DNA from 4 places in the Streptomyces sp. NPDC002092 genome. Region 1 is predicted to be linked to each of the others. Evidence: riboswitches for the same ligand, from Rfam matches in the RefSeq annotation. Region 1 holds a riboswitch; each other region holds the start of a gene.
What was found. A riboswitch is a leader RNA that binds a small molecule or an ion and turns the genes downstream of it on or off. The one in region 1 is predicted to bind cyclic di-AMP.

Region 1 (5,270 bases):
CGGTCCGAGCGGGCCGGGGCGCCGGTCTTGATCTGGCCGCAGTTCACCGCGACGGCGAGGTCGGCGATGGTGACGTCCTCGGTCTCGCCGGAGCGGTGGGACATCATGCACTTGAAGCCGTTGCGCTGGGCCATCTCGACGGCGTCCAGGGTCTCGGTCAGCGAGCCGATCTGGTTCACCTTGACGAGCAGGGCGTTGGCGGTGCCCTCCTCGATGCCGCGGGCCAGGCGCTCCGGGTTGGTGACGAACAGGTCGTCGCCGACGATCTGGACCTTGTCGCCCAGCTTGTCGGTGATGACCTTCCAGCCGGCCCAGTCGTCCTCGAACAGCGGGTCCTCGATGGAGACGAGCGGGTAGGCCGCCACGAGCTCCTCGTAGTACTCGGTCATCTCGGCGGCCGAGCGGGACTTGCCCTCGAACTCGTACGTGCCGTCCTTGTAGAACTCGGACGCGGCGACGTCGAGCGCGAGCGCGATCTGCTCGCCGGGGACGTAGCCGGCCTGCTTGATGGCCTCGATGATGAGGTCGAGCGCGGCGCGGTTGGACTCCAGGTTCGGGGCGAAGCCGCCCTCGTCGCCGAGGCCGGTGGACAGGCCCTTGGTCTTCAGCACCTTCTTGAGGGTGTGGTAGACCTCGGCGCCCCAGCGCAGGGCCTCGGAGAAGGACTCCGCGCCGATCGGGGCGATCATGAACTCCTGGATGTCCACGTTGGAGTCGGCGTGCGAGCCGCCGTTCAGGATGTTCATCATCGGCACCGGCAGCAGGTGCGCGTTCGGGCCGCCCAGGTAGCGGAAGAGCGGGAGGTCGCTGGCCTCGGAGGCGGCGTGCGCGACGGCGAGGGAGACGCCGAGGATGGCGTTGGCGCCGAGGGAGCCCTTGTTGTCGGTGGCGTCCAGGTCGAACATGGCCTGGTCGATCAGGCGCTGCTCGGTGGCGTCGTAGCCGACCAGCTCCGGGCCGATCTGCTCGATGACGGCGAGGACGGCCTTCTCGACACCCTTGCCCTGGTAGCGGTTGGGGTCACCGTCGCGGAGCTCGATGGCCTCGAAGGCGCCCGTGGAGGCGCCGGACGGAACGGCGGCACGACCCGTGCTGCCGTCGTCGAGGCCGACCTCGACCTCGACCGTGGGGTTGCCTCGGGAGTCCAGGATTTCCCGGGCTACGACGACGTCGATGGACGGCACGAGCATCTCCTTCTTGGATGTGACACGGCTACGGCAGTAGCGCGGTGGCTCTGCGGGATGAGCCTAACCGCCTGAGGCCGATCGGCCACGCTGCCGACCACCTCTTGGGCAGAACCGAGAGTAAATTGTTTCCGAACGGAACAAAGAGGGGGTGCAAAAAAGAACCCCGCTCCGGTGCGTACGGGGGAACACGCACCGGAGCGGGGAGCCGTGGGGGACGGGGGTGACCCTAGCCCTGCATCACTTCAGGTGCAGCTGCTGGCCGGGGTAGATGAGGTTGGCGTCCTCGACGATGTCCTTGTTCAGCTTGAACAGCTTCTGCCAGCCGCCCTTGACGCCGTGCTTCTCGGCGATCGAGCTGAGGGTGTCGCCCTTGACGACCTTGTACTCGCCGTCGCCCTTCTTGACCTTCTTGCCGGTCGGGGTGGTGACGGTCTTCGTGCTCTTCTGGGTCTTCGTGCTCTCGGTCTTCGCGGCCGGGCGCTCGGCGGAGCGGGAGGCGGCCTGCGAGTCGCTGGAGCGGTTGGTGGACGGAGCGCTGCCGTTGTAGGCGGCACCGGACAGGCCCGTGCCGCAGACCGGCCAGGCGCCCTTGCCCTGCGCGGCGAGGACCTTCTCGGCGACGGCTATCTGCTGCGCCTTGGAGGCCTGGTTGGCCTGCGGGGCGTAGGCGGTGCCGCCGTACGCGGCCCAGGTGGAGGCGGAGAACTGCAGGCCGCCGTAGTAGCCGTTCCCGGTGTTGATGGCCCAGTTGCCGCCGGACTCGCACTGGGCGACCGTGTCCCACTCGGAGGCGGTGGCGGCGGAGGCGTTGCCGGCCGCCATCAGCGGAGCGGCGATGGCGACACCGGTGACGCCGGCCAGCGCGGCGGCGCGGGTGGCCTTGGACGGACGGCGGTGCTTGCCCTTACCGGAAAACAGCATGGTTCGATCCCCTCACCGACGCCTGCGAGGTGAGCTGTCGGGTTCGGGCCGGTTGAGTTGCCCGGCCGTGCTCTCACGAGACACGGCTACACCCCTAGCCGCCCGTCAACTGCCCGGGCAGGCACCTACCTTGGGTCCCCCGCTCCTGCCTACGGCGCTTTACGCGACGACTGTTCCCGTACGGCCGCTGGCAGGATTCGGCGTTGCGGCAGCCGGGGCTCGTGTTGACGAGCGGTGACGACGGTAGACACGCGATCCGTCGAATTTCAAAGACGATCAGGGCTTCTGAGACTCATCCCACACTTTCACCAATCCGGACATTCGGTGGCGAAGTGTGACGTGAACTCCCGTTGTTTTTCGCCCTATTCGGCACCGAGTTTCAGGGTCTGACCGGCGAAGATGTGATTCGGGTCGGTGCCGATGGCGTTCTTGTTCTCGGCGTAGAGCGCACGCCACCCGCCGTCCAGGCCAAGGGAGTCGGCGATGGAGGCGAGGGTGTCACCGGCGTGGACGGTGTACGTGTCGTGCGTGCCGCCGTCAGCCTTGGTCTTGTCGGCGGTCTTGTCGGCCGTCTCATCGGCGCCGGCGCCACGGTGGCGGCCGGTGCCGGTCGTGCCGGTGTCGACGAGGGTCCAAGTGGACGCCGGGGGCTCGATATTGTCCGAGTAGTCCCCCTTCGCCTTGCCTGTCGACGAGCTGTCGGCACTCTGTGGGTCGCCCGTGGCCTTCTTGGACGGAGAGGTGGACGGCGAGGCGGATGTGCCGGATTCGGTGGAGTTGTCCGTCGCACTCACGGAGGCCGAAGGGGAGGCGCTGGAGGTCGAGCCGGAGGACGAATCAGACGAAGAGGACCCATCGGAAGCGCTGCCCGAGGAGTTGGACAGACCGGTCGAGTCGGATGCCCCGGATGAATCGGACGAACCGGAACCACCGCCCAGCACGCCGGTGTCGATGGCGGCCGAGCCCGAGTCCTTGGTGAGCCCGGAGGTCAGTCCACAGGTGTGGAAGGCGCCGACGCCCTGGTCGTCCAGGAGCTTCTCGGCGACGGCTATCTGCTGGTTGCGGCTGGCGAGGTCGGCCCTGGGGGCATAGTCGAGGCCGCCGTACTTCTCCCAGTTCTCCTGGGTCAACTTGAGCCCGCCGTAGAAGCCGTTGCCGCTGTTCTCGCTCCAGGAGCCGCCCGTCTCGCACTGCGCGACCTTGTCCCACGTGGTGCCGTCGGCAGCGCTGGCGCCGCCCGCGGCGAAGAGCGGGATCGCGATGGCGGAGCCTGTCACTCCGGCCGCGACGAGGATGGCCGGAGCCTGACGGGGGCGACGGTGTCGACCGTTCCCGGAGAGCATGCGGAGGCCTTTCGCGAGACAGCAATGACCGCGCGGCGCATGACACCGACAGGCGTTCGATACCGCCGCGCTGGTCCGTGAACGTAGCCGGTGCCGATCACTTGTCACAAGTTAATGCCGCGTAGATCACGTGAAGATCACAGACTTGAACGCGCGTCATCTTTGGCCCGTTCACTGCGGCGGCCCCTCCACCGGCGGGCTCCGGATACGGTCGTCCTGTGAACGTCCCGAACACCGCTCCCGAACTCTTCACCTGGGAATTCGCCGGTGACCCGTATCCGGCCTACGCCTGGCTGCGCGAGCACTCCCCCGTCCACTGGACGAAACTTCCCAGCGGGGTCGAGGCCTGGCTGGTGACCCGCTATGCCGACGCACGTCAGGCGCTCGCGGACGGGCGGCTCTCGAAGAACCCCGAGCATCACGCCGAGGACGCGCAGGGCAAGAGCAGGACCGGTATTCCGGGTGAGCGCAGCGCCAATCTCATGACGCATCTGCTCAATATCGACCCGCCGGACCACACCCGGCTGCGCCGCCTCGTCTCCAAGGCGTTCACCCCCCGGCGGGTGGCCGAATTCGCGCCGCGGGTGCAGGAGTTGACGGACGACCTGATCGACCGGTTCGCGCCGCACGGCGAGGCCGATCTGATCCACGACTTCGCGTTCCCCCTCCCCATCTATGCGATCTGCGATCTGCTCGGTGTGCCGCGCGAGGACCAGGACGACTTCCGCGACTGGGCGGGGATGATGATCCGGCACGGCGGAGGCCCGCGCGGCGGCGTCGCCCGCTCCGTGAAGAAGATCCGCGGCTATCTCGCCGAACTCATCCACCGCAAGCGGGGCGACCTCGGCGAGGACCTGATCTCGGGCCTCATCCGCGCCTCCGACCACGGCGAGCACCTCACCGAGAACGAGGCCGCCGCGATGTGCTTCGTGCTTCTCTTCGCCGGCTTCGAGACCACCATCAACCTGATCGGCAACGGGACCTATGCACTGTTGCGCAGTCCCGGGCAGCGGCAGCGGCTCCAGGAGTCGATCGAGCGCGGCGAGAGCGCACTGCTCGACACCGGTATAGAGGAACTGCTCCGCTACGACGGTCCGGTGGAACTCGCCACCTGGCGCTTCGCCACCGAGCCGCTGACCATCGGCGGGCAGCGCATCGCCACCGGCGACCCCGTCCTGGTCGTCCTGGCCGCGGCCGACCGCGACCCGGCCCGCTTCTCGGAGCCCGACACGCTCGATCTCTCCCGCCGGGACAACCAGCACCTCGGATACGGCCACGGCATCCACTACTGTCTGGGCGCCCCCCTGGCCCGTCTCGAAGGCCGCACCGCCCTGGAGACGCTGCTGCGCCGGCTGCCCGATCTCGAGCTCGCCGCCGACCCCGCCGAACTGCGCTGGCGGGGCGGGCTCATCATGCGCGGGCTACGAGACCTGCCCGTGCGCTTCACCGCCGCCTGACCCGCTCCCGCCCTCCGTCTCCTTGATCGCGTCCCGGTAGGCCCGGGCGGCCGCCCGCAGCGCGGCCTCCGGGTCCACGCCCGCCGCCTCGGCGCGCACCGCCAGCGCGAGCAACTCGTACCCGACGCCCTCGGCTTGGGGCAGCGGAACCTCCAGGCCGGCCGTCCGCACCCGCGAAGCCAGCTTCGCCGCGAGGGCCAGGCCCGGCTGGCCCAGCGGTATGCCCTCCGTCACCGAGGTGCGCTGCTTCTCGACCGCCTTGGTGCGCAGCCAGTGCTCCTTGACCTCCTCGGGCGTGGCGGCGGTCTCGTCACCGAAGACGTGCGGGTGGCGGTGGATGAGCTTGGCGACGATGCCGGCGG
Region 2 (5,270 bases), on a different contig from region 1:
AACGCCGTCCGGGCCGGACGGCCGTTGAGCGAGCGCCGACTGGGTTTTCGGTGCGCTGCCACGTGGGCTGCCCGTCCTTTCGTACGACCGCTCCGTTCCGGGGCGGCTTACGCGTCCGGCGGCGGCCCGCACAGGGGGAGCGGGCCGCCGCCGGACCTTCTCGGCGGTGGTGGCCGGCTGCCGCCCCTGGCCCGGGCGGCGGTGGGGAGCCGGTCACCTGGTGGAGGACGCTAAACCTGTCTGTGTCGGCCTGGTAACGCGATGTGCGGAAGTGCCCCGGGCGGATCGCCGGGTGACCGTATGCGGCCGTGATCCAGGACTCACAGCGTCGACTTCACGCAGAGCGCTGACCGATGTGGCGGTTCCGGGACACATGGGGGTGGCGGAGTGCTATGGGCCGCATATATGCAGGATCCACCGATGAGGCCGGGGCGGTGTCCGGAGCCCCGTGCGCCTCTGTTTAAGCTCCGGCCTCATGGACGTACTCATCCATCTCTTCGTCGGCCTGCACATCATCGGCATCGCCGCGCTCCTCGGCGGCTTCTTCACCCAGATGAAGGCGATGGGCCGCGGCGAGGCCCGCTTCGTCCCCGCGATGCTGCACGGCGCGCTGACGATGCTGGTCACCGGCGCGATCCTGGTCGGCCTCAACCAGGCCGACGACCATCACGTCAACACCATCAAGATCGGGATCAAGCTGGCCCTGCTGATCGTGATCCTCGGCCTGGTCTATGTGAAGCGGGACGACGAGAAGATCGACAAGAGCCTGTTCGGGCTGGTGGGCCTGCTCACCACGGCGAACATCTTCATCGCGGTGCTGTGGACCTGATGCCGGCGCGGGCCGCGGCGACGGCCCCCGCGGCAACGGCCAGCCACGCCGCCACCGCGATCCACAGCAGCACCTCCCCGGGCCGCTTCAGCCGCGGGGCGTCGAGGACGGCGGCGATGGACAGCACGGCCGTCGCCGTCATCCCCAGCGGGAAAACGGTCGCCCAGCGCCGCACGTCGTAGCCGCGCCGCGGCCGGACCGCTTCGGCGACGAGCAGTACGGCGTACCAGGCCAGGTCGAGCACGAGCAGCGCCACGGTGACGGCGCGCAGGACACCCCGGTCGTCGCCGTCCCACAGGTACAGACGCGCGCTGTCCGCCGCGAGGAGCCTCGATCCGGCGAGCGCCGAGATGGCTAGCGCGCCGCCCGCCACCCACTGGTCGCCCAGCCCTTCCGTCACCTGTCGCAGATCGAAGAGGGCGAGCACACAGCCGTAGAGGACGAGTCCGAACCAGAACAGCACGAGCGCCGCGTGCGCGAGCCATGCCGTCGCCTCGACCTCGGCGAGCGTGGCGCCGAGCACAGCGAGCCCTTGCGTGGCCACGCTGCACAGGAACACCGCGCCGGGCATGCGACGCTGCCAGTGCCGTGCGACCTGCACCAGCAGCAGCGGCCACAGCACGGCCGCCAGCGCGAGCAGGGCCTCGGCGAGGGTCTGCCGTCCGAGGGCGGAGAACCGGGTGCCGAGGACGGTGGTCGCCGCGACGGCGGTCAGCGCCCCCGGCGTCCCCGCCTCCGCCCGCCACCTCTCCGGTTCCCGCACCAGCCGGACGCCGAAGCCCGCCGCAAGTACCGCCCAGGCGACACAGGACAGCCCCAGGACGACTCGCGACAGCACCTCGTACCCCGTCAGATGCAGTCCGAGCGACACACTGCCGGTCGCCATGACGGCGGCCCCGGCCGCCGGCGAACGCTGCGCCCACCAGGCACGGAGGAAGGTCGGGCCGGACATGGGGCCGATGCTAAGGAGTGCGGGGCGCGTTGAGGGCGGGCCACGCGCGCGTGCATCACAAACTGCCCCGCACGCGCGCGTGACCTGCCCCCTGGTGCCTCAGGCGGGGCGCACCACGCTGTGGATGATCGATTCGCCGCCGTAGTAGATCGACTCCTCGCGGACGTACGCGCCGGGCTTCGGGGCGTGGATCATCATGCCGTTGCCGATGTAGACCCCGACGTGGCTGATGTCGTCGTAGAAGAAGATCAGGTCGCCGGGCTGCGCGTCGGTCAGCGAGACCGTGGTGCCGGCGTTGACCTGGTCGTAGGTGGTGCGCGGGAGGGAGACGCCGGCCGCCTTCCAGGCGGCCTGGGTGAGGCCGGAGCAGTCATAGGAGCCGGGGCCGGTGGCGCCCCAGACGTACGGCTTGCCGATCTGCGCGCGGGCGAAGGCGAGCGCCTTCTCGGCCTTGGTGGCGTACGAGGAGTCGCCGGCGGAGGTGGATCCCGAGCCCGAGGCGGAACCGCCGTCCTGGGCCGCGGCCTCTTCCTTGGCCTTCTCCGCCGCCGCCTGCTGCTTCGCCAGCTCAGCGGCCTTACGGGCCGCCTCCTCCTCCTGCTGCTTCTGGATCGCCGCGAGCCGCGCCTTCTCCTGGGCGGTCAGCTTCGACAGCAGCTCGCGCGCATCGGAGAGCTTCTTCTGCACCGTGGACTTGGCGGTCTGCAGGTCGCTCTGTGTCGCGGTCAGCGTCTCGAGGCTCTTGGAGGCCTCCTGACGCTTCTTCATCGTCGCGGACTGCTCGGTGAAGTACTCGTCGACCGCGCTCTTCTGACGGGAGGTCAGCCGCCCCATGAGCTGCGTCTGGTCGAAGTAGTCCTGCGGGGAGTCCGCCAGCAGGAAAGTCGCCGTGTCGGGTGCGGCGGCTCCGGTCCGGTACTGGGCCGCGGCGAAGGATCCGAGCCGGTCCCGCTCCTCGTTGAGCTTCTGCGTGCGCTTGGCGACGTCGTCGAGGAGGGTGTCGACGTTCCTGCGCTGCTTCGTGGTCTTCTCTTTGGCCGCGTTGTACTTCTCGGTGGCCGACTCCGCCTGGCGGTAGAGGTCGTCGACCTTCTTCTCGACCTCTTCGAGGCTGGGCTTGCCGTCGGCGGCGGGGGCGGCGTTCGCCGACTGGGACAGCAGGGCCACCGAGGTGAGGGCGGCCGTGGCGAGGGCGGGGGTGCGTATGCCTGCTACGCGCGTACCCGCGGGGCGCGACTTGCGGTGCGACGCCAAGGGAGGCGACTCCTTCCATGCTCCGCCTACCGAGTTAGCTGTCGGGTTCGGGCGGGTGGTTCGGAAGGGTTGCCCTACGGTCCGTGCCCCGAAAGGGAGGAGACCGATTCACCCCAAGGTCGGTGTGGGTCCCCGGCTCCGGATGCGCGGCGGCGCCCCGGACTCGGCGGAGGCCGCGCGGCCCGGCGACGTTCGCCGGTGGGGGTCGTGCGGCCTGCCGGAACGGTAGCCAACTCGTGTGGCCCCTGTGAAGGTTGATGTTCGATATGCCCGATACATTTTCGTGACCTTCGGTCAGTGGGTTCGCGCGCGGTCGTCAATCCGGGAGGATGTGCGGTGTCTTGGGGGTATTTCTGCCGCAGTGGCGGCGTCCACTCGCTTCGAGCCATGTCTCCACCCGTTCGGTTACCTTCCGTGATGGAGCGGTTCTGGAGGGCGAGAGGACGCCTGGCGGCCAGGTCTGGAAGAATCCAGGGATTCTGCGGCCGCGGAGGCCCAGGGGAGCCCGCGGATTCCGGCGATGTGCTCAGGGCGGCGGCGGACTGTCAGTGGGGCACCCTAGACTCGGAGAGCGATGAGCAGCCTCTTTGACGACAGCTTCCTGGCGAACCTCCAGGCCCCCCGGGGGCACGAGGAGGAACCTCCGCCGCCGCCCGAGGACGATCACGGACCGGAGCCGGTTCCGGACGATCTGTTCGGCGGGAAGTTCGACGTGCCACCGGACCGGGAGGCCTACTACCGCAACGGCGCTCCCCGCCCGGCGCTCGACCCGGCCGCGCTCCTGGACGGGCTGAACGAGAACCAGCGAGCGGCCGTCGTCCACTCCGGCAGCCCCCTGCTCATCGTGGCCGGCGCCGGATCCGGCAAGACCCGCGTGCTCACCCACCGCATCGCCTACCTCCTGGGCGAGCGGAACGTGCATCCGGGCCAGGTCCTCGCGATCACCTTCACCAACAAGGCCGCGGGCGAGATGAAGGAGCGCGTCGAGCAGCTCGTCGGCCCGCGCGCGAACGCGATGTGGGTGATGACCTTCCACAGCGCGTGCGTGCGCATCCTGCGCCGGGAGTCGAAGAAGCTCGGCTTCACCTCCTCCTTCTCGATCTACGACGCGGCCGACAGCAAGCGCCTGATGGCCCTGGTCTGCCGAGACCTGGACCTGGACCCCAAGCGCTACCCGCCGAAGTCCTTCAGCGCCAAGATCTCGAACCTGAAGAACGAGCTGATCGACGAGGAGGACTTCGCCGCCCAGGCCGCCGACGGCTTCGAGAAGACCCTCGCCCAGGCCTACGCCATGTACCAGTCGCGGCTGCGCGAGGCCAACGCCCTCGACTTCGACGACCTGATCATGACGACGGTCAACCTGCTGCGCGCCTTCCCGGACGTCGCCGAGCACTACCGCCGCCGCTTCCGGCATGTCCTGGTCGACGAGTACCAGGACACCAACCACGCCCAGTACGCGCTCGTACGGGAACTCGTCGGCACCGGGGCACACGATGAGGACGTACCGCCGAACGAGTACGACCTCCAGCCCGCCGAACTGTGCGTCGTGGGCGACGCCGACCAGTCGATCTACGCCTTCCGCGGTGCGACGATCCGCAACATCCTCCAGTTCGAGGAGGACTACCCGGACGCGACGACGATCCTGCTGGAGCAGAACTACCGCTCCACCCAGACGATCCTCTCCGCGGCCAACGCGGTCATCGAGCGCAACGAGTCCCGCCGCCCCAAGAACCTGTGGACGAACGCGGGCGCGGGCGCCCGCATCACCGGCTACGTCGCCGACACGGAGCACGACGAGGCGCAGTTCGTCGCCGACGAGATAGACCGTCTCACGGACGCCGGCCAGACGAAGGCCTCAGACGTCGCCGTCTTCTACCGCACCAACGCCCAGTCCCGTGTCTTCGAAGAGGTCTTCATCCGCGTCGGCCTGCCCTACAAGGTCGTCGGCGGTGTCCGGTTCTACGAGCGCAAGGAGGTCCGGGACGTCCTGGCCTACCTGCGGGTGCTGGCCAACCCCGAGGACTCGGTGCCGCTGCGCCGCATCCTCAACGTTCCCAAGCGCGGCATCGGCGACCGCGCGGAGGCGATGATCGACGCCCTCGCCCAGCGGGAGAAGATCAGCTTCCCGCAGGCGCTGCGCCGCGTCGACGAGGCATACGGCATGGCCGCGCGGTCGGCCAACGCCGTCAAGCGGTTCAACACACTGATGGAGGACCTCCGGACGATCGTCGAGTC
Region 3 (5,270 bases), on a different contig from region 1:
TCGGGTGAGAGGTGGAGGCGGTCGCCGTCCCACGCCCTGCGGTCCTGGACGGTCTTCAGGGACCACAGGTCCAGGACGGGACAGCCGTACCGGTCGGCGATGGCCCGGACATGTCCGTTGTAGGTGGCGATCTTGCCGCGCAGGTGCTTGAGCACGGGAACGCCACGGGTGTCGAAGCCGGTGGTCACCATGACCGTGCCGGCGACTTCGGTGAGCTTGGCCACCGCCCGCTCGAAGCGCTCGGCGACCTCGTCGGGGTCGGTGCCGGGACGGATGATGTCGTTGCCGCCCGCACAGAAGGAGACCAGGTCCGGCGCCAGTTCGACGGCCTGCGGTACCTGGTCCTCCACGATCTGGTCGAGCAGTTTGCCGCGCACGGCGAGGTTCGTGTACCTGAAGTCGCCCTCGGGTCGCCGGTCCGCGAGAAGTACCGCGAACCGGTCGGCCCAGCCGACGAACGCCCCGTCGGGGCCGGGGTCGCCGACGCCCTCGGTGAAGCTGTCCCCCACCGCAACGTACGACCCGATCACTGATCTGCTGTCACTCTTCGAATCGTCTGCCACATCGACCATGATTCACCTTCGAATGTGACCTACGCGACCGTAGGAAGGGGTTGACGCGCGGTGAGATAAGCCACTTCTAAAGTGTTCGCCAAGCCTGGAATAACCCTCCGACCAGGGATGTTGAGGCGTCAGCGATATTGTGGGGCGAGCCGCCGGACCCTGAAGTCGGCGATCCGGAAATGGCTCCATGTGGTCCGGAAGGCGAAGTGCCCCCTTGTGTACGGCTGCTGGTCCATGTAGTCGAAGACGAGCCGCCCGTTGTTCCACCAGCGGACCGTCGAGCCGTCGGAGACGATACGGACGCGGTTGGGTTCGTTCGCGACCAGGAGCGGCTCCGTGTAGTCGTAGATCAGCGGACGGACACCGGGTTCCCCGACATAACGGCGCAGCCGGGTCGTGGTGTTCGTGTTGGCGCCGTAGCCCACGTAATACGTCTTGAGGTGGTCGTACTCGGCCAGTGCCCCGCCGCGGTGGGTGGCGAAGAGGTCGTCCGGAGAGCGGACGTCGGTGGCGTTCCAGAAGTTGTTGAGGTCGGACACGCGGTCGTTCGCGCCGCCTTCCGAGACGGGCGTCGCCGTGTACTCGATGACGTACGACCCTTCGAGTCGCTGTCTGAACCAGACCGTGGCCCCGGCGGGTACGTCGACATCCAGCACCCCTCGGGAGGCGGTGACGGTGCCGCCCTGCTCCAGTTCGACGACCCACTTGCCGAGGCCGTGGCGGAAGTCGTCGCAGGCCATGAGGCGGCCGCGGGGCGAGGCACTGGCGGCGGTTGCGGGGGCGAGGGCGGCCAGGGCGGCGCCGGCGGCCAGCGCTCCGAATGCTCTACGGGTGCTCGTCACGGGAGGCGGCTCCTTGGTGTGGGGTGAGGGGTGGGTCCGAGAAGGGTGAGCAGGTGGCCGGCCACTTTGCGGGGGCCCTGGACACTGGGGTGGAGGGTGCCGTCGAAGTCCCTGTCCGCCGCGGACAGTCAGTCAGTGGTGTCGACGAAATCGGTGCGCAAGCCGACCAGTTCACCGACCACGGCGGCAATGTCGTCGGCGTGAGCTCCGTTGAATCGGCAGAGCCGTACGCGCTGTCGTTGGTGCACAGGTTCACGAGATCACATCGGCCTGACGGTGCGTCGATCGACGCCGGGCACGGGAACCTCCGTAGGCCTCGGAAGGCAAGGGTGGGGAAAGCGCTTTCATCGCTCCGGAGATCACTGTGCCCCGCCCCTCCCCCGACTGTCGACACCCATGCAGTCCCCGCCACAAGAACGCAACACGGCGAACGTGCACACAGCCGGACACACCGAAGGCCGGACCCGGGGATCGGGGTCCGGCCTTCGGCGGCGTGTCAGGCAGGTGGTTCCGAGGGGGTCAGCCGACGCCGACGCCCTTCGAGCGGAGGTAGGCGACCGGGTCCACGTCGGAGCCGTAGTCGGGCGTGGTGCGGATCTCGAAGTGCAGGTGCGGGCCGGTCACATTGCCGGTCGCGCCGGAGAGGCCGAGCTGCTGGCCCTCGGCCACGGTCTGGCCGGCGGAGACGGAGATCTGGGACATATGGCCGTACTGGGCGTAGTAGCCGTCGGCGAGCCTGACGACGACCTGGTTGCCGTAGGCGCCGCCCCAGCCCGCGGAGACGACGGTGCCCGCGCCGACTGACTTGATGGAGGTGCCGGTCGGGACGACGAAGTCGACGCCGGTGTGGTAACCGCTGGACCACATGCTGCCGGCCACGTGGTACCCGGTGCCGATGGTGCCGCCGATCACCGGGAGGGTGAAGCCGGTCGGGGCGGACTCGGAGGCCTTGGTGGCAGTCGCCTTGGCCGCCGACGAGGACGTCTTCGAGGCGGACGAGGGCGACGACGCGGTGGTGTCCTTCGCGGCCTTCCGGCCGATCGTCAGCTTCAGGCCCGGGTGGATCAGCGACGGGTCGTCGCCGACGGCCCGGCGGTTGTCCGAGTAGAGCCTGTGCCAGCCGCCGGCGACATGCTGCTCGTCGGCGATCTTCGAGAGGTAGTCGCCGGTCCGCACCGAATAGGTCCGCACGCCCGCATTGCCGGCGACGCTCTTGTGGGCCGCCTTCTTCTCGGCGACCGGAAGGGACTGGACGGCCTTATTCGAAACCGTCTGGGAAGCGGACTGAGTGGTGGCGGCATGGGCGCCGGTGGCCCCGATGAGCGGGAGAGCGAGTGCGGCGCCACCGGTTCCGGCGACGGCGATGGAGCGAGTGAAGCGCTGGGGCTTCGGACGGCGGTGCTTACCCTTCGCGGGCATGACGAATTCCTCTCCGGCGCCTGCGAGGTGAGCTGTCGGGTTCGGGCTGGAGATGCCCGGCCGCGCATGCGACGCGGCTTTACCCCTAGCCGTTCCGGAGACCGGAACAGGCAGTTGTACCTGTGGGTCCCCCGCTCCTGCCGTTCACGGGTGAGTTCTGCGGGCACCGGGCGGCGGCAGGATTGGGCGTCCGTCCGGATTGGTGGCGAACGTAAGCGACCAGGACGCAAAGGAACAAGTGCCGGTTCCCCGAGAATGCATTTCTATTGATCCCTTGAGAGAAAACCCGGTGACCCTGCGTGAATTCCCGGGTGATCGTCTCCGTCAAACGTCCTTGTAAAGCACCTGAATTACGTGGACATGACGCGCCACGCACCGTCACGGATATGACGCTCCTCACGTGCCCCTGCTCCAGGATCCCCTATTCGGGAGCGAGTTGGAATGAAGAGGCAGAAGAAGCGCCAATCCGGACAGAAGGCTCAGATGCGCCGCAGACGGAAAACTGCCGCGTCGAGGTCACCGCGCAATCCGGTACGCAGTCCGTGATGCAGCAATACGGCACCACTGTGGATTTCGCCTGTTTCAGGGCATTCATACGAGGCTGTCGAGTCGAGGCCCCGCAGTCGCAGCGCCGGTACGGGCTCGCCATGGCTCTGCGCCTGGAGCCAGGCCAGGACGACCGCCTCGTCCCCGCGCACGTACTGCACCGCACTCAGCCCACCCCGCGGCGGCCGCAGCCGGTAGAGGTCGCCGTGCTGCACCAGCGGCCGGATCTCCTTGTAGAGGGCCACCCATTCACCGGCCTCGGCGAGCTCCTCCTCGGTCCACCGGGTGAGGTCGCCGCCGACCCCGAGCACGCCGGCCATGGAGCTCACGAACCGGAAGCGCAGCGAGCTGACCCGGCCGTTGAGCTGGGTGTTCGGGCTGTCGGTGACCCAGGCGGCCATCACCCGCGCTGGATGGATCTGGCTGAAGCCGTGCTGGATGGCGAGCCGGTCGAGCGGGTCGGTGTTATCGGAGGTCCACACCTGGTCCGTACGGCTCATGATCCCGAGGTCGATGCGGCCGCCGCCGCCCGAGCAGGACTCGAAGGCGACATTCGGGTGGGCCGCCCGCAGCCGGTCCAGCAGGGCGTACAGAGCACGGACATGATCGACCCAGAGGCGCTGCGGGTAGGGCTCCCCGGGCCAGCCCGCGTCGGTGAAGCAGCGGTTGAAGTCCCACTTCACATAGTCGACCGGGGCGCTGGAGAGGAGTGCGTCGAGCTGCTCCCAGAGGTATTCCTGGACGTCTTCCCGGGCCAGGTTCAATACGAGCTGGTTGCGGAACTCCGTCCGCTTTCGTCCCGGTTGGAACTGCACCCAGTCGGGGTGGGCACGGTAGAGGTCGCTGTCCGGGTTGACCATCTCGGGCTCGACCCAGATGCCGAACTGCATGCCGAGGGCGTGCACGTAGTCCGCGAGGGGTTTGAGGCCGTTCGGGAAGCGGTCCCGGTTGACCGTCCAGTCGCCGAGTCCGGCGCGGTCGCTGGTGCGCTTGCCGAACCAGCCGTCGTCGACCACGAACAGCTCGACGCCGATCGCCGCGGCCCGCCGCGCGAGGGCGCCCTGCTGCTCCTCGGAGATGTCGAACTCGGTGGCCTCCCAGGAGTTGAACAGCACCGGCCGGTCCTGGTCGGCGTCCGGGATGACGTATGCGCGCTGATAGGCGTGCCAGGCGCGGCTCGCGCCGCCGAAGCCGCCGTCGCTCCAGAGACCGGCGAAGACAGGGGTGGTGTACGACTCCCCCGGTTCCAGGCGCAGCAGCCCGGAGTCGTCGTAGCCGGGGCCGCCGGTGATCTGCACGCGCGCGTCCGGGAGTTGCGCCACCGCGATCCGCCAGGAACCCGACCAGCCCAGAGCGCAGCCGTAGACCTCGCCGTGTTCCTCGGTGGCGTCGGTGTCGAGGGCGACCCAGGGCAGGTGCTGGTGTCCGGTGTGGCCGCGGCGGCTGCCGATGATCTTCTCACCGTAGGTGAGAGGCGAGGCGGTCAGCCGGGACTCGGCGGCCCAGCGGCCGTGCAGTTGGGACAGCCGCCACTCCTGGCGATCGGGCAGCGTCCAGGTCGCGGAGTCGGCCCGCAGCAGTTCCAGGGCGGGCCCCTCGTTGTCGAGGGTCACCCAGCGTTCCACGACGTCGTGCCGCATCCGGTAGTGCAGCGTGATCGCGAGCCCACCGTCCCGGAAGCCCAGCCGGAGGTGATCGCCCTCCGTCTCGTACTGCTCGAAGCGCCACTCGGTGCCGCGCCGTTCGTCGCCGCGCACGGACAGGGCGGGCCGGACGAACCGGGGGCCGCCCTCGACCGGGTACTCCTCGCGCCCGTCGAGCGGGGACTCGAAGGGCCGGTAGTCGGGCAGCGGGCGGACGGCGAGCGCCTCGGCGTCGGCGAGCGCGATCCGGGGGCCCC
Region 4 (5,270 bases), on a different contig from region 1:
ACGAGTGTCCTGGCCCGGCCGAGGATGAGTTCGGCCAGCGCGAAGGCGAGGGACAACGATGTGATCCCTCCCCACACGGGCAGATCCAGGGCCGGGACGTACAGCGACACCGGCGTGCGCAGCAGGGCCAGCCACAACGGCAGGTCGCCCTTGACACCGCCGAGCAGCCGCACCACCACCGCGCCTGTCGGCCGCTGTGCCAGCGCATGGAAGAAGATGACACCGAAGGCGGCCAGGAATGCCAGGAACAGTGCGGGCAGCCCACGGCGTCTGAGTTGCCGTACCGGATCGACGACGATGCCCTGCCACTCGCCCCGCAGCGTGCGCACGACGAACGCGGCCACCCGCCACGGCACGCCGCGCGGCGGCCGGTACTCACGGTCGGCCGGATCGCCCCACAGTCCGTGGGCTCGCAGCCAATCCGCGGCACCGCCCGCGCACCGCACCCCCTTGCGTAGCAAAACTCCCCCGCCTCCCGTTCATCGCCCCGCCGGAGGGTCGTAACGGGGCGAGGCCGCCCCTAGGGGGGCTATGCCCGGCGGCGGGGTTTCCTTCGCTTGGCGCCCTTGGAGACGTCGGAACCGGCCCTCGGGTTGCGTCCCGCCGACTTCCCGGTCGTCTTTCCGGTCGTCTTCGCCGCCGCCGGCTTGCGCCGGGCGCCGGTCGTGTCGCCCGCCTTGGCCTTGGTTTCCGGTGTCGCCGCCTTGCGTCCGCGGGAGCTGTTGACCGTGCGACCACGGACGATTCCGATGAAGTCCTCGACCAGGTCCGTGGTCGCCTCCTCGGGCCACACCAGGGCGACGCCCGACTCGGGGGCGTCCACGAGTGGCCGGTATGTGAGGTCCTTGCGGTGGTACAGACGGGCCAGGGACTGGGGGACGACCAGGAGGCCGACGCCCGCCGCGACGAGTTCCACGGCGTCCTCGGTGGTGGCGGGGCGCTCGAAGGCGGGCTCGCCCGGCGGCCGGTCCCAGTCGAAGACGTCGTCGAGGGGGTGGAAGAGGACCTCGTCCGCGAGGTCCTCGACGGTCACCTCGTCCGCCGCCGTGATCACATGGTCCTTGGGGACGACGACGACCGTGGTCTCGGCGTAGAGGGGGATCGCGCTGAAGAACGTACGGTCGACCGGCAGCCGTACGAGTCCCACGTCGGCCCGGCCGTCGCGCAGCACGTCGGCTGCCTCGGCGGCCGGTACGGCGAGGAGGTTGAGCGGGATGTCGGGCAGGCGCTCGTTCCAGATCCGCACCCACTTGGCGGGCGTCACTCCCGGGACGTACGCAAGCCGGAACGCCTGGGATTCTTCCGAGCCTGTCACCAGGCCAGGCTACCGGCCGTGGTCTCAGGGCTCGAACATGCTCGATACCCTGGACGGCATGAAGTCGCACCAGAGCACCCAGACGATGAAGGCCGCGACCGCGGCGAAGAAGCTGGGTGTGTACCTCGAGGCCACCCCCGCCGAGTTCCAGGAGGGCGCCGTCTCACGAGCCGAGCTCGACCGGCTCCAGGCCGAGCCGCCCGAGTGGCTGCGCGAGCTGCGAGCCAATGGCCCGCACCCCCGTCCGGTGGTCGCGGCGAAGCTCGGCGTCTCCATCGCGGGCCTGGCCCGCGGCGGGATCACCGAGGCGCTCACCACCGAGCAGATCGAGGCCCTGAAGCAGGAACAGCCCGAGTGGCTGCAGAAGGAGCGCGCCACCCAGGCCGAGGTCCGCAAGGAGACTGCGCGCATCAAGAAGCGCAACGCCGAGCGTGAAGCTCGCAGCGAGGGCCCGCGCGCCTGACGCGGCCCGTTGGCGACGGACGGTCGCCGTCCGGATCCACTGTGTGCACAACACACGGATCTGACGGCGCGTCACGACGAAGGTCACAGAAGCGTATCGGACATTCCGCCCGTCAACCTTCACACGAGCCGCACAAGTTGGCTAGCGTGGCTTCAGGCCGCACGAGTTCCTCCGGCGAACCCCGCCGGGACGCGCGGCCTCCGCCGAATCCGGTGCGCCCCGTGGCGGCCGGAACCGGGGACCCAACCGAACGACGGGGTGAATCGGCCAACTGCCCACCAGGGCAAGGGCCGTAGGGCATGCCTTCCGGAACCGACCGCCCGAACCCGACAGCTAACTCGGTAGGCGGAGTACGGAAGGAGTACGGCTCCCATGGCGCCGGATCGACCATCGCGCACCGGAGGCTTCGGCCTTCCCGGCATGCGCAGCTCCGCTCTCGCGACCGCCGCCCTCACCTCGGTGGCCCTGTTCTCGCAGACCGCCGACGCCGCACCGACGACCGGTGACGAGGGCCCCAGCCGCGAAGCCGTCCGGCAACGGGTGAGCAGCCTCTACGACCAGGCCGAGTCCGACACCGGCAACTACAACTTCACCCGGGCCCAGCTGCTGGGAGCGCGGCCGCCCGCCGCCCCGCCCCGCGAGCGCGGCCGCTCGGATCCGGCACTCGACTCGGTGGCCCGGCGGTGGTTCGACGGAGCGCGCGCCTCGCTGGGCCCGACGGTTCCCGCGGCGCTCCCGGCCGACCGCATGCCGGCCCGCCAGGCCGAGCCCCGGCGCCCGGCGGACAGCCGCCGCACCGCCCTGGAGCCGTCGGCAGCTGCCCGGCCCGTGGCCGAGCTGCCCTCCGCCGAGTCCCGCCGTCCGGTCGCCGAGCTGACCGCCGGCCCCACGACCGCGCTCCCCGCCGTCCCGCGGCCCCGCCAGGAGGCCGCCCCCGCGCTGCCCGCGGCGGCCCCCGAGTCCAGGCAGACCTCCCTGCGCAGGTCCAAGGAGCAGAACCAGCGCAAGATCGCGGCGGCCAGCGAGCTGCTGTACCGGTACACCGCCCGGCAGACCTCCGCACCCCGCCCGGCCGTTGAGGCCGTGCCGGCCCAGCTGCCCTGGCAGGACCAGGCGCAACAGACCCGCCCGGCGGCGGAGGAAGCGTGGCGGCTGCAGCAGCCGACGGTCCTCGACACGGGCCTGCCCCCGGCCGGGGGACAGCTCATGCAGCCGTCCGTCCTGGACACCGGCATACCCGCGGTCGAGCAGCGGCTCATGCAGCCTTCCGTGCTCGACACGGGTGCACTCGCGAGGCAGGAGTGGCATACGCAGCCTTCCGTGCCGGACACCGGCGTACCCGCCGTGGAGGAATGGCGCACCCGGCCGCCCGTGCTCGACACCCGCATACCCCAGGCGGGGGGTTGGACCGTGCAGCCGTCCGTCCTCGACACGGGTGTGCCCGCCACCGTTACGCCCGCCGCCACCAAGGCCGACAGGGCGATCGACTTCGCCCGTGCACAGATCGGCAGGCCGTGCCTGTGGGGTGCGGTCGGGCCGGAGTCGTACGACAACGCCGGGCTCACCCAGGCCGCCTGGCGGGCCGCCGGGGTCACCCTGCCACGCACCACGTACGAGCAGGCGGGCGCCGGCACGGTGATTCCCCTGTCCGAGAGCCGCCCCGGAGACCTGATCTTCTTCAACGACAACTTCAGCCATGTCGGCCTCTGCACCGGCAACGGCTTGATGATTCACGCGCCTGGCCCGGGCGCGGTCATCCGCGAGGACTCGGTCCACTACGCGGGCGAAGCCGCGGTCCGTATCGCCGTACGTCCCGCATGAGATCAGGAACGCCGGCAGAGGCGTGACACCAGCAGCTCGATGAACTACGAGGCCGCCGACGGAAGTCGGCGGCCTCCTTCTTGTTCGCCACAGGCATCCCGCCGCACCCGGTGACGCATGCACGGGCTCGGTGAAATGTTTCAGCCATGTCTTGACATGCCGATGAAACGATTCATAGCTTGAGCTGTCCCAGGGGTGCGGCACTGGATCCCGACGGGATCGTCGAGCAGGCCCGACTGATGCAACAGCGGTACGGCTTCCGGTCGTTCAAGCTCAAGGGCGGCGTCTTCCCGCCGGAGGAGGAGATCGCCGCGATCAGGGCGCTGGCGGAGGCCTTCCCCGGGCAGCCGCTGCGGCTGGACCCCAACACGGCCTGGACGGTGGAGACCTCGAAGTACGCACGCGAACTGGACGGTGAGCATCTGAAGCCCGCGATCGACCAGAACGCCATTCAAGTGCTCCTCACCGACCACCACTACGGGGGCGGACTGCGCCGCACCCGTGAACTGGCCGCCGTCTGCGAGGCGTTCGGGCCGGCCCTGTCCATGCACTCCAACTCGCACCTGGGCATCAGCCTCGCCGCCATGACCCATGTGGCGGCGGCCATCCCCAGCCTCGACCACTTCTGCGACACGCACTACCCGTGGAACTCGGCCGACGACGTGATCGTCCCCGGGGTGCTGGAGTTCCGTGACGGCGAGGTGGCGGTCCCGAGCGGACCGGGCCTGGGCGTGGAGCTGGAGCACGACGCCCTCGACCGGCTGCACCGGCTGTACGTGGAGTCGGGGATGCGCAGCCGCGACGACACCGGCTACATGCGGCGGATCCACCCGGAGTACCAGCTCAGGCTGCCTCGGTGGTGAAGGATGACCGCGTGAGCAACGAGAACACACAGCGACTGGCCGGGAAGGTCGTGGTCGTCACCGGGGCCGCCCGGGGCCAGGGTGCCGCCGAGGCGGAGGCGCTGACCCGGGCCGGCGCCCGGGTGGTCGCCACCGACGTGCGGCCCGAGGGCGACGTGCGCCGCCTGGATGTCAGCAGCGAGAGCGACTGGGCGGCGCTGGCCGCCGAGTTGAAGGTGTCGTACGGCGAGATCCACGGACTGGTCAACAACGCGGGCGTCATCCGGCGTGAGCGGCTGGGCGAGGTGCGTCCCGAGGACTTCGCGCAGGTCCAGGCGGTGAACACGACCGGACCGCTGCTCGGCATCCAGCATCTGGCCCCGCTGATGCCGCCCGGCTCTTCGATCGTCAACGTCGGCTCGTCGGCCGCGCTCACCGGCTACTACCCGGTGGCGTACACGGCCAGCAAGTGGGCGCTGCGCGGGGTGTCGAAGATCGCCGCCATGGAGCTGGGGCCGCGGGGCATCCGCGTGAACACCGTCCACCCCGGCTATATCGAGACCGAGATGACGGCCGCCGCCACGCCCGCCTTCCGGGAGGCGACCATCCGCGAGACCCCGCTCGGCCGCAGCGGCAACGTCGACGACATCGCACCGCTCGTCGTCTTCCTGTTGTCCGACGAGTCGTCGTTCATCACCGGGGCGGAGATCCCGGTGGACGGGGGCCTCACGGCGCACGGTGGCGTCAAGTCGATCTCGGATGCGATGCGTACGAACCCGCCCGTGCCGGAGTGAGCCGTGCGGGGCCGCCGGTCCCCCGCGCCGGCGGC

Region 2: another riboswitch for cyclic di-AMP. It lies ahead of ACWCRD_RS10855 (NlpC/P60 family protein); the one in region 1 lies ahead of ACWCRD_RS38870 (transglycosylase family protein).
Region 3: another riboswitch for cyclic di-AMP. It lies ahead of ACWCRD_RS25370 (M23 family metallopeptidase); the one in region 1 lies ahead of ACWCRD_RS38870 (transglycosylase family protein).
Region 4: another riboswitch for cyclic di-AMP. It lies ahead of ACWCRD_RS38055 (C40 family peptidase); the one in region 1 lies ahead of ACWCRD_RS38870 (transglycosylase family protein).

The regions. Positions count from the first base shown of each region.
Region 1 covers NZ_JBSFDG010000023.1:105,407-110,676, forward strand. The annotation lists gene eno (phosphopyruvate hydratase) at 1-1,190, opposite strand, end outside; gene ACWCRD_RS38870 (transglycosylase family protein) at 1,425-2,108, opposite strand; cyclic di-AMP (ydaO/yuaA leader) riboswitch at 2,113-2,275, opposite strand; gene ACWCRD_RS38875 (transglycosylase family protein) at 2,471-3,451, opposite strand; gene ACWCRD_RS38880 (cytochrome P450 family protein) at 3,670-4,908, shown strand; gene ACWCRD_RS38885 (nucleoside triphosphate pyrophosphohydrolase) at 4,873-5,270, opposite strand, start outside.
Region 2 covers NZ_JBSFDG010000004.1:167,256-172,525, forward strand. The annotation lists gene ACWCRD_RS10840 (NlpC/P60 family protein) at 1-62, opposite strand, end outside; gene ACWCRD_RS10845 (hypothetical protein) at 476-829, shown strand; gene ACWCRD_RS10850 (tellurite resistance/C4-dicarboxylate transporter family protein) at 807-1,781, opposite strand; gene ACWCRD_RS10855 (NlpC/P60 family protein) at 1,881-3,035, opposite strand; cyclic di-AMP (ydaO/yuaA leader) riboswitch at 3,044-3,197, opposite strand; gene pcrA (DNA helicase PcrA) at 3,610-5,270, shown strand, end outside.
Region 3 covers NZ_JBSFDG010000011.1:93,228-98,497, reverse strand. The annotation lists gene ACWCRD_RS25380 (SGNH/GDSL hydrolase family protein) at 1-530, opposite strand, end outside; gene ACWCRD_RS25375 (DUF6250 domain-containing protein) at 692-1,405, opposite strand; gene ACWCRD_RS25370 (M23 family metallopeptidase) at 1,925-2,824, opposite strand; cyclic di-AMP (ydaO/yuaA leader) riboswitch at 2,829-2,996, opposite strand; gene ACWCRD_RS25365 (alpha-galactosidase) at 3,304-5,270, opposite strand, start outside.
Region 4 covers NZ_JBSFDG010000022.1:45,482-50,751, forward strand. The annotation lists gene ACWCRD_RS38040 (hypothetical protein) at 1-356, opposite strand, end outside; gene ACWCRD_RS38045 (LysR family substrate-binding domain-containing protein) at 530-1,315, opposite strand; gene ACWCRD_RS38050 (DUF5997 family protein) at 1,374-1,778, shown strand; cyclic di-AMP (ydaO/yuaA leader) riboswitch at 1,970-2,142, shown strand; gene ACWCRD_RS38055 (C40 family peptidase) at 2,199-3,599, shown strand; partial or broken gene ACWCRD_RS38060 (enolase C-terminal domain-like protein) at 3,794-4,462, shown strand; gene ACWCRD_RS38065 (SDR family NAD(P)-dependent oxidoreductase) at 4,474-5,235, shown strand.